Regions from separate parts of the Clostridium neuense genome, predicted to be linked through region 1. Evidence: riboswitches for the same ligand, from Rfam matches in the RefSeq annotation. Region 1 holds a riboswitch; the other holds the start of a gene.
What was found. A riboswitch is a leader RNA that binds a small molecule or an ion and turns the genes downstream of it on or off. The one in region 1 is predicted to bind S-adenosylmethionine.

Region 1 (6,402 bases):
TGGTATAAAGGATATAGCACCGGAGCTTTCATCTACTGCTAATGTAAAAGCTGGAGATAATACGGCAAGTACTAGTATGGAAGCAAGCACTCCAAGCTATGCAGAAATAAGAAATTTAACTGTAAGTTCTGGAAGATTTATAAATCAAAGAGATCAGGATAACAGATATAAGGTTGCTGTAGTTGGAATTGATGTTGCAAATGAACTTTACAGTTCAACTGATGTTGTAGGTCAAATAATAAATGTAAATGGTGTTGATTTTAAAATTGTTGGTGTACTTGCAGCTCAGGGCAGCTCTTCTACGGGCTCTGGTGATGATAGAATTATAGTGCCATTAAGTACTGCTCAAAGGCTTACAAAAACTACAAGTGTAAGAACCTTTTATGTTGAAGCAAAGAGCAAAGATACAGTAGACGAGGCAATGGGATATTTGCAGCTTTTTCTAAATACCAAGTTTGGAGCAGCCTCAAACAGCTATAGAATTTTTGATCAAACAAGTATATTAGATACAGTAAACAAAACTACAAGCAGCTTAACCACAATGCTTTCAGGTATAGCAGCAATATCCTTGCTTGTAGGAGGAATAGGTATTATGAATATAATGCTTGTTTCTGTAATTGAAAGGACAAAAGAAATAGGTATAAGAAAGGCCATAGGTGCAAAAAGAAGAACAATACTTTTTCAATTCCTTTTAGAGTCTGCGGGAATAAGTGCTATTGGGGGAATGCTTGGCGTAGCTTTGGGATATGGCCTAGCATATATTGCACAAAGACTTCTTAAAATGAATGTATCAATATCCTTAAATGTAGTTTTAGGAGCAGTTGCGTTTTCAGTTGCAGTTGGAGTTATTTTTGGAATGTATCCAGCAAATAAAGCTTCAAAGCTTAGCCCAATGGAAGCACTTAGGTTTGAGTAATTAAAAATATACATTTAAATTTTAGGTTGGTGTATAATATAAAGATATTGCGAATTAACATCATCTTGGAATATTAAATAAAATTAATAAATCTAAGCGTCAAATTGTTAAAATCTTAAGAGCTTTCAATAACTCGCTGAAAAAATGCTCAAACAAATTGAAATCTCTAAAGCTTTTAACAATTTGCCACTAAGATTTACAAAATTTTATTTAAACTATTCCTTCAATGACGTTACTTCGCAGGGCGGAAAATCAAGGAATATTTTTCTCCGCTTCTCTACGAAAAATGCGCTGTAAAAATGGTTAATCAATGTAAACTGGTGTTGGTATACATATATTACAAAAAATTAATTGATTAACAAATATTCACGCCTAAAATTCCGTAGGTACGGAGGAATTTTTTCATTGCACAACCGTGGGAGCGAAGCATTGTTCCTTCGCAATTTTTATATGGGGTGAGTTTATGAAAAAGATTTTAATTATAGAGGATGAAATAAGCATAGCGGAGCTTGAAAAGGATTATCTTGAGCTTAGTAATTTTGATGTAGACATAGAAACTTCGGGAAAAAGCGGTCTTGAATACGCAAAGTCAAGGGATTATGACCTCATAGTATTGGATTTAATGCTTCCGGAAATAAGTGGATTTGATATTTGCAGGGAAGTCAGAAAGGTTAAAGATATACCAATTTTAATGGTTTCTGCAAGAAAAGAGGATATAGATAAGATAAGAGGACTTGGTCTTGGAGCGGATGATTATATGACAAAGCCATTTAGTCCCAGTGAACTTGTTGCAAGAGTGAAGGCACACATAAATAGATATGAAAGATTAACACAGGGAAATAAAAACTTTGATGATGAAGATATACAAATCAGAGGTCTTAATATAAATAAAGCATCTAGAAAGGTGTTTGTAAATGGAAAAGAAGTAGTGTTTACTACTAAGGAATTTGATTTGCTGCTATTTTTGGCTCAAAATCCAAATAGAGTTTTTAGTAAGGGAGAACTTTTCGATAGAATATGGCATATGGATTCTATAGGTGAGATAGCTACCGTAACCGTACATATAAAAAAGATAAGAGAAAAGATAGAGAAAGATACCTCCAATCCAGAATATATAGAAACCGTATGGGGAGTTGGCTACAGGTTTAGGGGATAATATAGATAAATAAGCTGAAAGCTTAAAATAGCTGGTGTTATAATTTTACAAGTAATATTTTGTATGCCTTAATCAGTTGACAATGGACAGTTGACAATTGATAGTTAAGGATGATTTACCTTTTGCTTTGCTCAGGTAAATCTTAGAACTTGATGGTGTCAGCTGTGCTCGACACTTTATTTAGATTGAAACAATTAAAAATATATTGACATGAAGAGTATAGGTGGTATAATTAATATTATAAATTAGAATACTAATCCTATCTGAGTGATAGGTAATAACTTAATAGTTGTTTAGAGTCTTATCAAGAGAGATGGAGGGATTGGCCCGATGAAATCCAACAACCTGAATAATTGTTTTATTTAAGGTGTTAATTCCAGCAGGAGTAACCTGAGAGATAAGAGACGGTAGAGTTTAACTTTCTGTAGCTTATTACGGAAAGTTTTTTTATATGAACAACTTAGTTTATAAAAAATATTATATAGATATTCTGTTGATTGACTGGATAAACCAGAGGTCAAGTTTTATATCGCATGGAAATGCTTCCTGAGATATGAAACTTGGCCTTTTTAATTTTAATAAAAGCAAATAAATTTAGGAGGAGTATATATTATGAGGCAAATAGCTATTTATGGAAAAGGTGGAATAGGTAAATCTACAACAACTCAAAATTTGACTGCAGGTTTATCTGAAAGAGGAAAAAATGTTATGGTAGTTGGCTGCGATCCAAAGGCTGATTCTACAAGATTGCTTTTAGGAGGACTTGCACAGAGAACAGTATTAGATACCTTGAGAGAAGAAGGAGAGGATGTAGATTTAAATTATCTAATGAAAAAAGGCTTTAAAGGAATAAGATGTGTAGAATCCGGTGGACCTGAACCGGGTGTAGGATGTGCTGGCAGAGGTATTATAACTTCTATAAGCATGCTTGAAAGGCTTGGAGCATATACAGAAGATTTGGATTATGTTTTTTATGATGTTTTAGGTGATGTTGTTTGTGGTGGCTTTGCTATGCCAATTCGTGAAGGTAAGGCAAAAGAAATATATATTGTAGCTAGTGGGGAAATGATGGCACTTTATGCAGCAAATAATATATCAAAGGGAGTACAAAAATATGCCAATAAGGGCGGAGTTAGATTGGGTGGAATTATATGTAACAGCAGAAAAGTAGACAACGAGAAGAAACTGCTGGAGGCATTTGCAGAGGAATTAGGTACACAACTTATTTATTTTGTACCAAGAGATAATGTAGTTCAAAGGGCAGAAATTAATAAACAAACTGTAATACAATTTGCTCCAGAATCAAATCAAGCAAATGAGTATAGATCGTTGGCAGAAGCAATAGAAAAAAATAAAAATTTTGTGATTCCAAAGCCAATGACACAAAAAAGACTTGAAGAAATAATTTTGACACATGGCTTAATAGAACAGGCAATATAAGCTACTGTAGATAAACAAGCGGAAAGCTTTAAATTACTAATACCAAATTTATCCTTATAAACTTGAATTTGAAGAATAGTAGAGAGCAAGGAGTAGAGAGTAGAGTGAATGTGGATTTGCCTTTCGCTTCTCTCAGGTAAATCTTAGAACTTAATAGTGTCAGCTTTGCTGGACACTATATTTTAAGTGCCTTGGGCGCAATAAGTTTTAGATTTTTCGAAGCATAGCAGAGAAAAATCATCCTTAACTGTCCTCTGTACTCTAAGCAAAATCTTAGGTTTACGGGATAAACTTGATATTAGTCATTTGAAACTTTCATGTTGTCTATCTATATAGATAAACCGCTTCAACTATTTAAATTCATGTGCACCATAATGCCCAGAAGATGGCATTTTAGTACAAATAAATTTCAAGTTTCAGAGTGGTTTATCTTTATTAAGATTTTTATTTAAGTTTAGGAGGAGGTAAATTCAATGAGATTTGATCTTAAAACTTCAGTGGTAAAAACCCGTGAAAAGCGCCTTGGAACTATAATTGGCTGGAGAACTGGAAAAGCTTCAGAGTTGTCTAAGGATTCCGCATTTACCTGTGCTGGTTGTAAGGGAAACGGAGGAAAGAAACTTTGTGAAGCTGTAGGTCCATTTACACAAGGTTCAACCTGCAGTGAGCAGATGGTTGAGTGTCAGGCTGGAAATGTGAGAGATGCAGTTTTAATTCAGCATTCACCAATAGGCTGTGGAGCTGGTCAAGTATCATATAACTCCATATATAGAAATGGTTTAGCTATTAGAAACTTACCAATTGAAAATATAAAGATAATAAATACTAATATGAAGGAAACAGATACGGTGTTTGGAGCACTTGATAAATTAGAACAATCTATAAGAGATGCGTGGGATAGACATCATCCAAAAGCAATTTTCGTTGGAACCTCTTGTGCTGCAGGAATAATTGGAGAGGATATAGATAGTATAACAACTAAAATGCAGGAAGAACTTAAAATACCAATCATTCCAATACCCTGCGAAGGATTTATGTCAAAACATTGGAGTACAGGTTTTGATGCAACACAGCATGGAATTTTAAGGCAGATAGTTAATAAACATCCCAAGAAACAAGAAGATTTGGTTAATGTAATCAATCTCTGGGGAAGTGATGTTTTTACACCAATACTTAAAGAACTAGGTCTTAGGGTAAATTATGCTGTAGACCTGGCAAGGGTGGAGGATCTTGAAAAGCTTTCAGAAGCAGCAGCTACTGTTACATTTTGTCATACTTTATCATCTTATATTGCAGCTGTTTTAGAAGAACAATTTGGAGTACCAGAGGTTAAAGCACCACAGCCATATGGAATTGCGGGTACAGACGCCTGGATACGAGAACTTGCTAAGGTCACACATAGGGAGGAAAAGGCAGAGGCTTATATAGAAAGAGAACACCAAAGAATAGCTCCAAAATTGGGAGAACTTAGAACGCTTTTAAAGGGTAAAAAAGGTTATGTTGCAACAGGTTCTGCATATGCGCATGGGCTTATTGCAGTGCTTAAAGAGCTTGGAATTCAGGTTGATGGCTCCCTTGTATTTCATCATGATCCTGTGTATGACAATAATGATGAAAGTAAGGATTCTTTAGCTTTTTTGGTAAAGCACTACGATGATGTTCCCAATTTTAGTGTAAGCAACAAACAGCAATATCAATTTTATGGATTGCTTAAAAAAGTAAAGCCCGATTTTATACTTATAAGACATAATGGGCTTGCTCCACTTGCTTCGCGTATGGGAATTCCAGCAGCGCCACTTGGTGATGAACATCATGCTGTAGGTTATCAGGGGATTTTAAATTTAGGTGAAACAATTCTTGAAATACTTGCACATAAAAAATTTCATGAAGATTTATCTAAGCATGTAAAACTACCATATACAAAGTGGTGGCTTGAGCAAACAGATCCATATATACTTGAAAAGCAAAATTATGCTGTGGGGAAGGAGTGAGGATAGTGTCTAATTCAATTGAGCAGGTTAGGTATGGCTGTGCTATTGGGGCAATGCATAGTGCTTTTGCAATTCCAAGAGTAATTCCAATTACTCACTGTGGACCAGGTTGTGCGGATAAGCAAACTGCAAATATAAGCTTTTATAATGGATTTCAAGGTGGAGGATACGGAGGAGGTTCTGTTGTACCTAGCACTAATATACATGAAAAAGAAGTTGTATTTGGAGGTGCCAATAGACTTAGAGAACTAATTGAAGCTTCCTTCAAGGTTTTGGATGCAGATTTATTTGTGGTTATGACGGGCTGCATTCCAGATATTGTAGGAGATGATGTTGGCGCTGTAGTTAGTGAATTTCAAGACAAGAATTTTCCGGTAGTATATGCGGAAACGGGAGGATTTAAAGGAAATAATTTTATAGGTCATGAACTGGTAACAGAAGCTATTATTGATCAATATGTAGGTGATTATGATGGCCCTAAGCAAAAGGGACTTGTAAATGTGTGGTCACTTCTTCCGTATCACAATACTTTTTGGAGAGGTGATCTTACAGAAATTAAGAGGATTTTAGAGGGTGTAGGCTTTGAGGTAAATATTTTATTTGGGCATGAAAGCAAAGGCATTTCGGAGTGGAAAAATATCAAGAAAGCACAATTCAATTTAGTTTTATCTCCATGGCTTGGACTTAAAACTGCAGAGCATCTAAAAAGCAAATATAATCAGCCATATTTGCATATTCCTGTGATACCAATAGGGGCTAAGGAAACCAGTGAGTTTTTAAGAAAAGTGGTTGATTTTGCGGGGATTGATAAAAGTAGGGCTGAGAAATTTATTGAAGCTGAGGAAAAAAGATATTATCAGTACTTAGAGGATTTTTCAGATTTTTATGCAGAGTACTGG
Region 2 (6,402 bases), on a different contig from region 1:
ATACTCTATCTGGCTTTATTATTGTGAACGATGAAGATTTAGTCCAAAAACTTAGATTTATTCAAGTTTCTACTGGCGCATCTCTTCCTCCCTTTGACAGCTGGCTTATATTAAGAGGTATAAAAACTCTATCCGTAAGGCTTGATAAGCAGCAGGAAAATGCTATAAAGATAGCAAATTTTCTTAAAACTCAAAACAAAGTAAAAAAAGTGCTTTATCCTGGACTTAAAGAACATACTGGATATGAAATTTTGACCAACCAAGCTACTGGTTTTGGATCCATGATATCTTTTTATGTAGATAGCAAAGCTACCGTTGAGAAGATACTAAAAGAAGTAAAAATAATCATTTTTGCAGAAAGTCTTGGTGGAGTAGAAAGCTTAATAACCTACCCTGATACACAAACCCATGCAGATATGCCTCATGAAGTTAAAGCAAAACTTGGAGTAACAGACAAACTTTTAAGACTTTCAGTAGGAATTGAAAATGTAGATGATTTAATAAGTGACTTAAAAAATGCTTTAAGTGATTAAAAAATATTTTTCAAAAATATAATATAAAAACTCAGGGGCTGTAAATAAACTAATTCTAATTGCAGTCCCTGAGTTTTATATCTTATACATTTTCTAATACAATTTAATATTTTCAAATCATTAATTATATCATCGTCAATGTCAATAAATTTAATTAAAAGTTTATTTAATTTTTTAAAATACTGCTACTTCATCAAGCTTTCTCAAGAGCTTGATTTAAGTCCCAAATTAAATCATCAGCATCTTCAACACCTATTGAAAGTCTTATCATATCTGGAGTAACTCCAGCTGCTTTTTGTTCTTCTGCATTAAGTTCTGCATGTGTTGTACTTGAAGGATGTATTACAAGTGATTTTGCATCTGCAACATTTGCAAGAAGTGAGAATAATTTAACGCTATTTATAAAATTCTTTCCTGCTTCAAGTCCTCCCTTTATTCCAAATGTGAATATAGAACCAGCTCCTTTAGGTAAATACTTCTTAGCAAGTTCTTTATATTGGCTGCTTTCAAGTTCAGGATAATTAACCCATGCAACCTTTGGATGGTTACTTAAGAATTCTACTACCTTCCTTGTATTTTCTACATGTTTTTGAACTCTAAGTGAAAGTGATTCTAAGCCTTGTAAGAAATAAAATGCACTTTGAGGACTAAGTGTTGCTCCTGTATTTCTAAGAAGTTGTACTCTTGCCTTCAATGCAAAAGCAGGTGCTCCTAAATCTGCATATACTAAACCATTATAGCTCTTATCCGGTGTTGTAAAATCAGGAAATTTTCCGCTTGCTCTCCAATCAAATTTACCACCATCAACTATAACTCCTCCTATAGTTGTTCCATGACCTCCTATAAACTTTGTTGCTGAATGTACTACAACATCTGCTCCAAATTCTATTGGTCTTATTAAATATGGTGTTCCAAAAGTATTATCTATTATAAGTGGTATTTTATTTTCATGAGCTATGTTTGCTACTGCTTCTATATCAAGAACATTTATTCTTGGATTTCCTATGGTTTCTCCATATACTGCTTTTGTCTTATCTGTTATTGCTTTTCTTATATTTTCTGGATCATCTGGATCTACAAAAACAACCTTTATTCCAAGTTTCTTTAATGTAACTCCAAATAATTCATAAGTTCCACCATATAATGTACTTGCTGCTACAATTTCGTCTCCTGCACTTGCTACGTTTAAGATTGCATATGTTATTGCTGCAAGTCCTGATGCTGTTGCAAGACCAGCTACTCCACCTTCAAGTGCTGCTATTCTATTTTCAAACACATCTGTTGTTGGATTCATTATTCTTGAATAAACATTTCCTGGTTCTTTTAATTGAAATAAATTTGCTGCATGATCTGCATTTTTAAATACGTATGATGACGTCTGATAAATCGGAACTGCTCTTGCTCCTGTTGCTGGGTCTGGCACCTGTCCTGCATGTACTTGTAATGTTTCAAAACCGAACTTTCTTTCTTCACTCATTTCTAATTTCTCCTTTAATAATTAATTTTGATATTTTGTAATTTTTCAAAAATTCAAATTAATATTTGCACATCTTTCAATTGCTTTTTTGAAGATACATATAAAACTGTATATAAAAAATCCCCTTCTACCATGAAGAGGATTAATTTACTATATACTGTTAGCTTAATTATCCTCTTATCTCTCAAAACTTAATTTGCAGGAATTAACACCATGCATTCAAATGAAAAATGCTGGTTGTTGGGTTTCATCGGGCCAGTCCCTCCACCTCTCTTGATAAGATGCTAAATATTTATTCGATTTTATTTCCTATTAATCAAATAGGAATTATTAACTTGCTTATGTTTAAATTATATCATGTTTTAAACTCATGTCAATATACTTTTTTAAAATATATTTATTATTTTTAACCACATTGCAATATAAGCCACACATTTTCAAAGTTTTTATTTTTAAGATCATCTTCTCTTATATAAAAATATATTTCTCCACAATCACCAAACATAAGCTCAAAATCTCCCTTTGAAACAGTACCTAGCTGAAAAAGTAATTTCCATTCACTTTTATGTGCTTTTATTTCTTCCTGCTCCTCAGGCGTAATATCCAATTTTCCGCCGCAATATATTTTTCTTGAAACCCCTTCACATTCATGAAGCATAGAGCCTTGAATAGAATCGGCATATCCTAAAAGCTTATTTGAAAAATCAGGCGCCATATTACCTTTATATTTAAATTCATCATATATTTCATATCCACTTGAATTATACTCATTGCATATGTCTTCGATTTCTTCATAATCCGGAATATTTTCTTCACTTTCAAAGGTTAATTTTATTGAAGGCAGCTTATATTCTCTAGGCATGTCTTCTGGATAATCAGTTCTAACAAGCTTTGAAATATCTCCATCGTAATAATAAACCCTGGCTGAACCCTTGTCATTTGGGTCAAATCCCCAGGACATAGTTTCAAGTTCATAGAAAAAATAAAGGATTCCCGTGCTTGGAAGTCTATTATCTAAATCATACTTTTTAACTTCTTTACAATTTATTTGAGCAATAAAACTAAGCGGTCTATTTTTTGTAAAATCTTCAAGAGGAACCCTTCCATTAAAATAATACCATTTAAAGCCCTCTGGCAAATCTGGATGCCCACCAACCTTTGATGTTCCAATAGGTAATTTTTCAGTATTTTCTACATCAAAATTTACTTTTATAGAATTTAATTTGATTTTTTTAGCTGCTTCAATATAGTCCACTTTTTTACCACCATTCATAAAGAATATTCAATTATTTTATCTAACAAGACACTGTATTTCATTCCTGCTAATGCTGCACTTTTAGGAAACAACGAATTTGTTGTCATTCCTGGAAGTGTATTTAACTCCAGTACATATGGCATTCCATTACTTACTATAATATCAACTCTAACATATGCCTTGCAATCAAATATCTGCCAGCAGCATTTTGAAACATCTTTTATTTTATTTTCTAATTCGTTTGGAATCTTTGCCAATATTTCTTCAGATTCTCCTTCAGTATATTTGCATTTATAATCAAAAAAATTCCCCTTTGACTTAATTGATAATATAGGTAAAATCTCTCCATTTAGCATGCAAACTGTATATTCATTCCCAGCTATATATTTTTCAACTATAACTTCATCATCATATTTAAAAGCTTCTTTTATATTTTGCTCCAACTCTTGTTTATTTGAAGCCATTGATATGCCTATGCTTGATCCTCCATTATTAGGCTTTACAAACATAGGATACTGAAGTAACTCAATTTTTTCAAAATCAACTTTTTTATTTTTATAAATAACATAGAAAGGCGCTGTATTAATATTTTCTGCCTTTAATATCCTCTTAGTTTGCTTTTTATCCATACATATAGCACTTGTAAGCATATTACAACCAGAATAAGGCATTGAAATGCTATTAAGCAGAGCCTGTATAGTTCCATCTTCTCCAAAAGCACCGTGAAAAGCTAGCAATGCAAAATCTATACCTTTTACTTTTTCAATTACCTCATCCTTTGAATTTATTATAATTGGATAAACTTCATATTTATTTTTATCAAGATTTTTAACAATTTCCTTTCCAGAAAGAATGGATATTTCTCTTTCCGATGATATTCCACCCATAAGCACACCTATTTTCATGTATAACAACTCCCTTAAATACTCTGTTATATAATTATATAATTAATAGTGGCTTAGTATAAGCTCCACAAAACATGTTTTTATATTCTAGTGTGGAACAAAAAAAAGTAGTTGAAAAGAGGGATGTTTCAACTACTTTAGTAAATATCTTTTTTATTATCATTACTTGCCTGTAACTTAATAATAAGCCATTTTTGTTAAAAAAGTATGACTATATTAAGTATATTCTATTAATTATTTTCCAGGGTTAAAATTTAAAGCAATTACATACTAATATCAAATAAATAAGCATAATTAAGAAATCGTGCTTGACTGATTAGGATTTCTATTTTATAATAGTCTTTGTCGGTAATTATTATATATTTAACGATTATTAATACATAAAGGGGTATGGCTCAACGGTAGAGTAGTGGTCTCCAAAACCATTGGTTGTGGGTTCAAATCCTACTGCCCCTGCCAAATATCATTAATGTAGTTTAGCAGTAATATTTTCAAGTGTTTAAAGTAGTTGATAGTTTATCAGCTACTTTTCTTTTTTGTCTGTAATATTTTAAAAAAACTATCCCAATCATCTCCAGCACTTTACTGTATCTTAAGAATGTATTGTTTTCCATCATTAAATATTAAAGATGTTCCATCTTGACTCCACCTTATGTCCTTTATTAAATTTTTACTTTGATAAACTTTCTTCATTTTACCAGTAGATAAATCCAAAATATCTAAGGAAGTGGTAGTATCTTTAATTACATCTTTAATTGGAGTACCCTTTGGTAATGGTATTATAGCTGGAAATGCAATAGTTTTTCCGTCCTTCGAAATATCATATACAGGACCTACAGCACTATTCCTATTAAATTCAGTAGTTTTAGCTTCACCCAACTTAACACCTTCATCATTAAAATAAACAAGTCTTGTAAAATCATCGGTTTTATTCCAATCATCAATTAAAAGCACATTATTTTCCAAAGTATATCCTACAGCGGTTCCTACGGTTCTATATATCTGTTTCATCTCATTTGTTGCTACATTAACAGAGTAGTATGTTGATTTCATGTCTTCACCAGTTGCAGAAGGATCATCAACTTCTACTATAAAATTACCAGAAACATCATTTCCAGAAACTTTAATATTTAAATTACTTGCAGGCCAAGGATGGCTTCCTGCAACAGGAGCTTTAACATTGCCCGTCTTATATATTGTTCCATCTACATTTTCAACATTCCACTTATTTCCTTCATTTGGATAATAAACAAATAATTTATTATTATCTATCCAACTATAATTTGCTTCTTTTGCCTTATACTCTCCCTTAAAATCAGTAATCTTTCCATTAGTTAAATTTAATATTTTTACACTTCTACTAAAAAGCTTGCCAGAATTCAAATCATTTTGCCATTCAGTATTACCTACCTGTGGCATAACTTTTGGTTCAGTATAAAGAACATATTTTTTATCCGGCGAAATCTTAATAGGATCACCAGCATCATTAACATCTTTAAAATCTTTTGTTTTTCCTGTATTTATGTTATACACACTTAAATAATAAACTGGGTATTTAATACCTGGTATGTTAGGATTACTATACTCTGACTTTTTATTTAAGGTCAAAACCTCATTGTCACTTAGCCATTCAACAGCTTCACCACAAGATAAAGCATTAATTTTAAAAGTTGCATCAGTTTTTGCAACCTTTGCTGCTGAATAGCTTAAAAGCGTAACATTCTTTTTAACATTGTTGGCAAATATTTGTTTATAACCAATACCTGCACTTGTACACAAAACAGCAGCTGAAAGCAATCCTATCATTACTTTTTTCTTTACCATAATATTACCTCCTAGTATGTTTTATGATTATTATCATATTCTACTACCTTTACATTAATATCACGATAATGTCATATTAATGTAAACTCATTAATTTAATATCTTGCGGCAATATAATGGTAAACCTTGAACCAACATCTATTTCTGAAGTTACTAACACTCTCCCATTTTGCTTTTCAACCATCTTTTTAACAAATGAAAGTCCAATTCCAGTTCCTCCAGTTTTCCTACTCCTATCGTTTTTAATCCTATAAAAATTTTCAAATATTTTATCTAAATCCTTATCAGAAATACCAATTCCAGTATCAGCCACCTCTATATAAACTTCCTTTTCCCTGTCATATGTACATATGCTTATGCTTCCATTAGGTTTGTTATACTTAATAGCATTATCTATTAAATTAATTA

Region 2: it holds a riboswitch for S-adenosylmethionine, as region 1 does, so the genes downstream of both, ACJDT4_RS08435 (O-acetylhomoserine aminocarboxypropyltransferase/cysteine synthase family protein) here and nifH (nitrogenase iron protein) in region 1, are expected to answer to the same signal.

The regions. Positions count from the first base shown of each region.
Region 1 covers NZ_JBJIAA010000018.1:100,732-107,133, reverse strand. The annotation lists gene ACJDT4_RS19415 (ABC transporter permease) at 1-916, shown strand, start outside; gene ACJDT4_RS19410 (response regulator transcription factor) at 1,380-2,072, shown strand; SAM riboswitch class I at 2,371-2,476, shown strand; gene nifH (nitrogenase iron protein) at 2,685-3,512, shown strand; gene ACJDT4_RS19400 (nitrogenase component 1) at 3,986-5,503, shown strand; gene ACJDT4_RS19395 (nitrogenase component 1) at 5,557-6,402, shown strand, end outside.
Region 2 covers NZ_JBJIAA010000006.1:108,684-115,085, forward strand. The annotation lists gene ACJDT4_RS08430 (trans-sulfuration enzyme family protein) at 1-533, shown strand, start outside; gene ACJDT4_RS08435 (O-acetylhomoserine aminocarboxypropyltransferase/cysteine synthase family protein) at 727-2,010, opposite strand; SAM riboswitch class I at 2,185-2,293, opposite strand; gene ACJDT4_RS08440 (YwqG family protein) at 2,417-3,265, opposite strand; gene ACJDT4_RS08445 (D-alanine--D-alanine ligase) at 3,280-4,170, opposite strand; tRNA gene ACJDT4_RS08450 (tRNA-Trp) at 4,555-4,629, shown strand; gene ACJDT4_RS08455 (hypothetical protein) at 4,753-5,994, opposite strand; gene ACJDT4_RS08460 (sensor histidine kinase) at 6,071-6,402, opposite strand, start outside.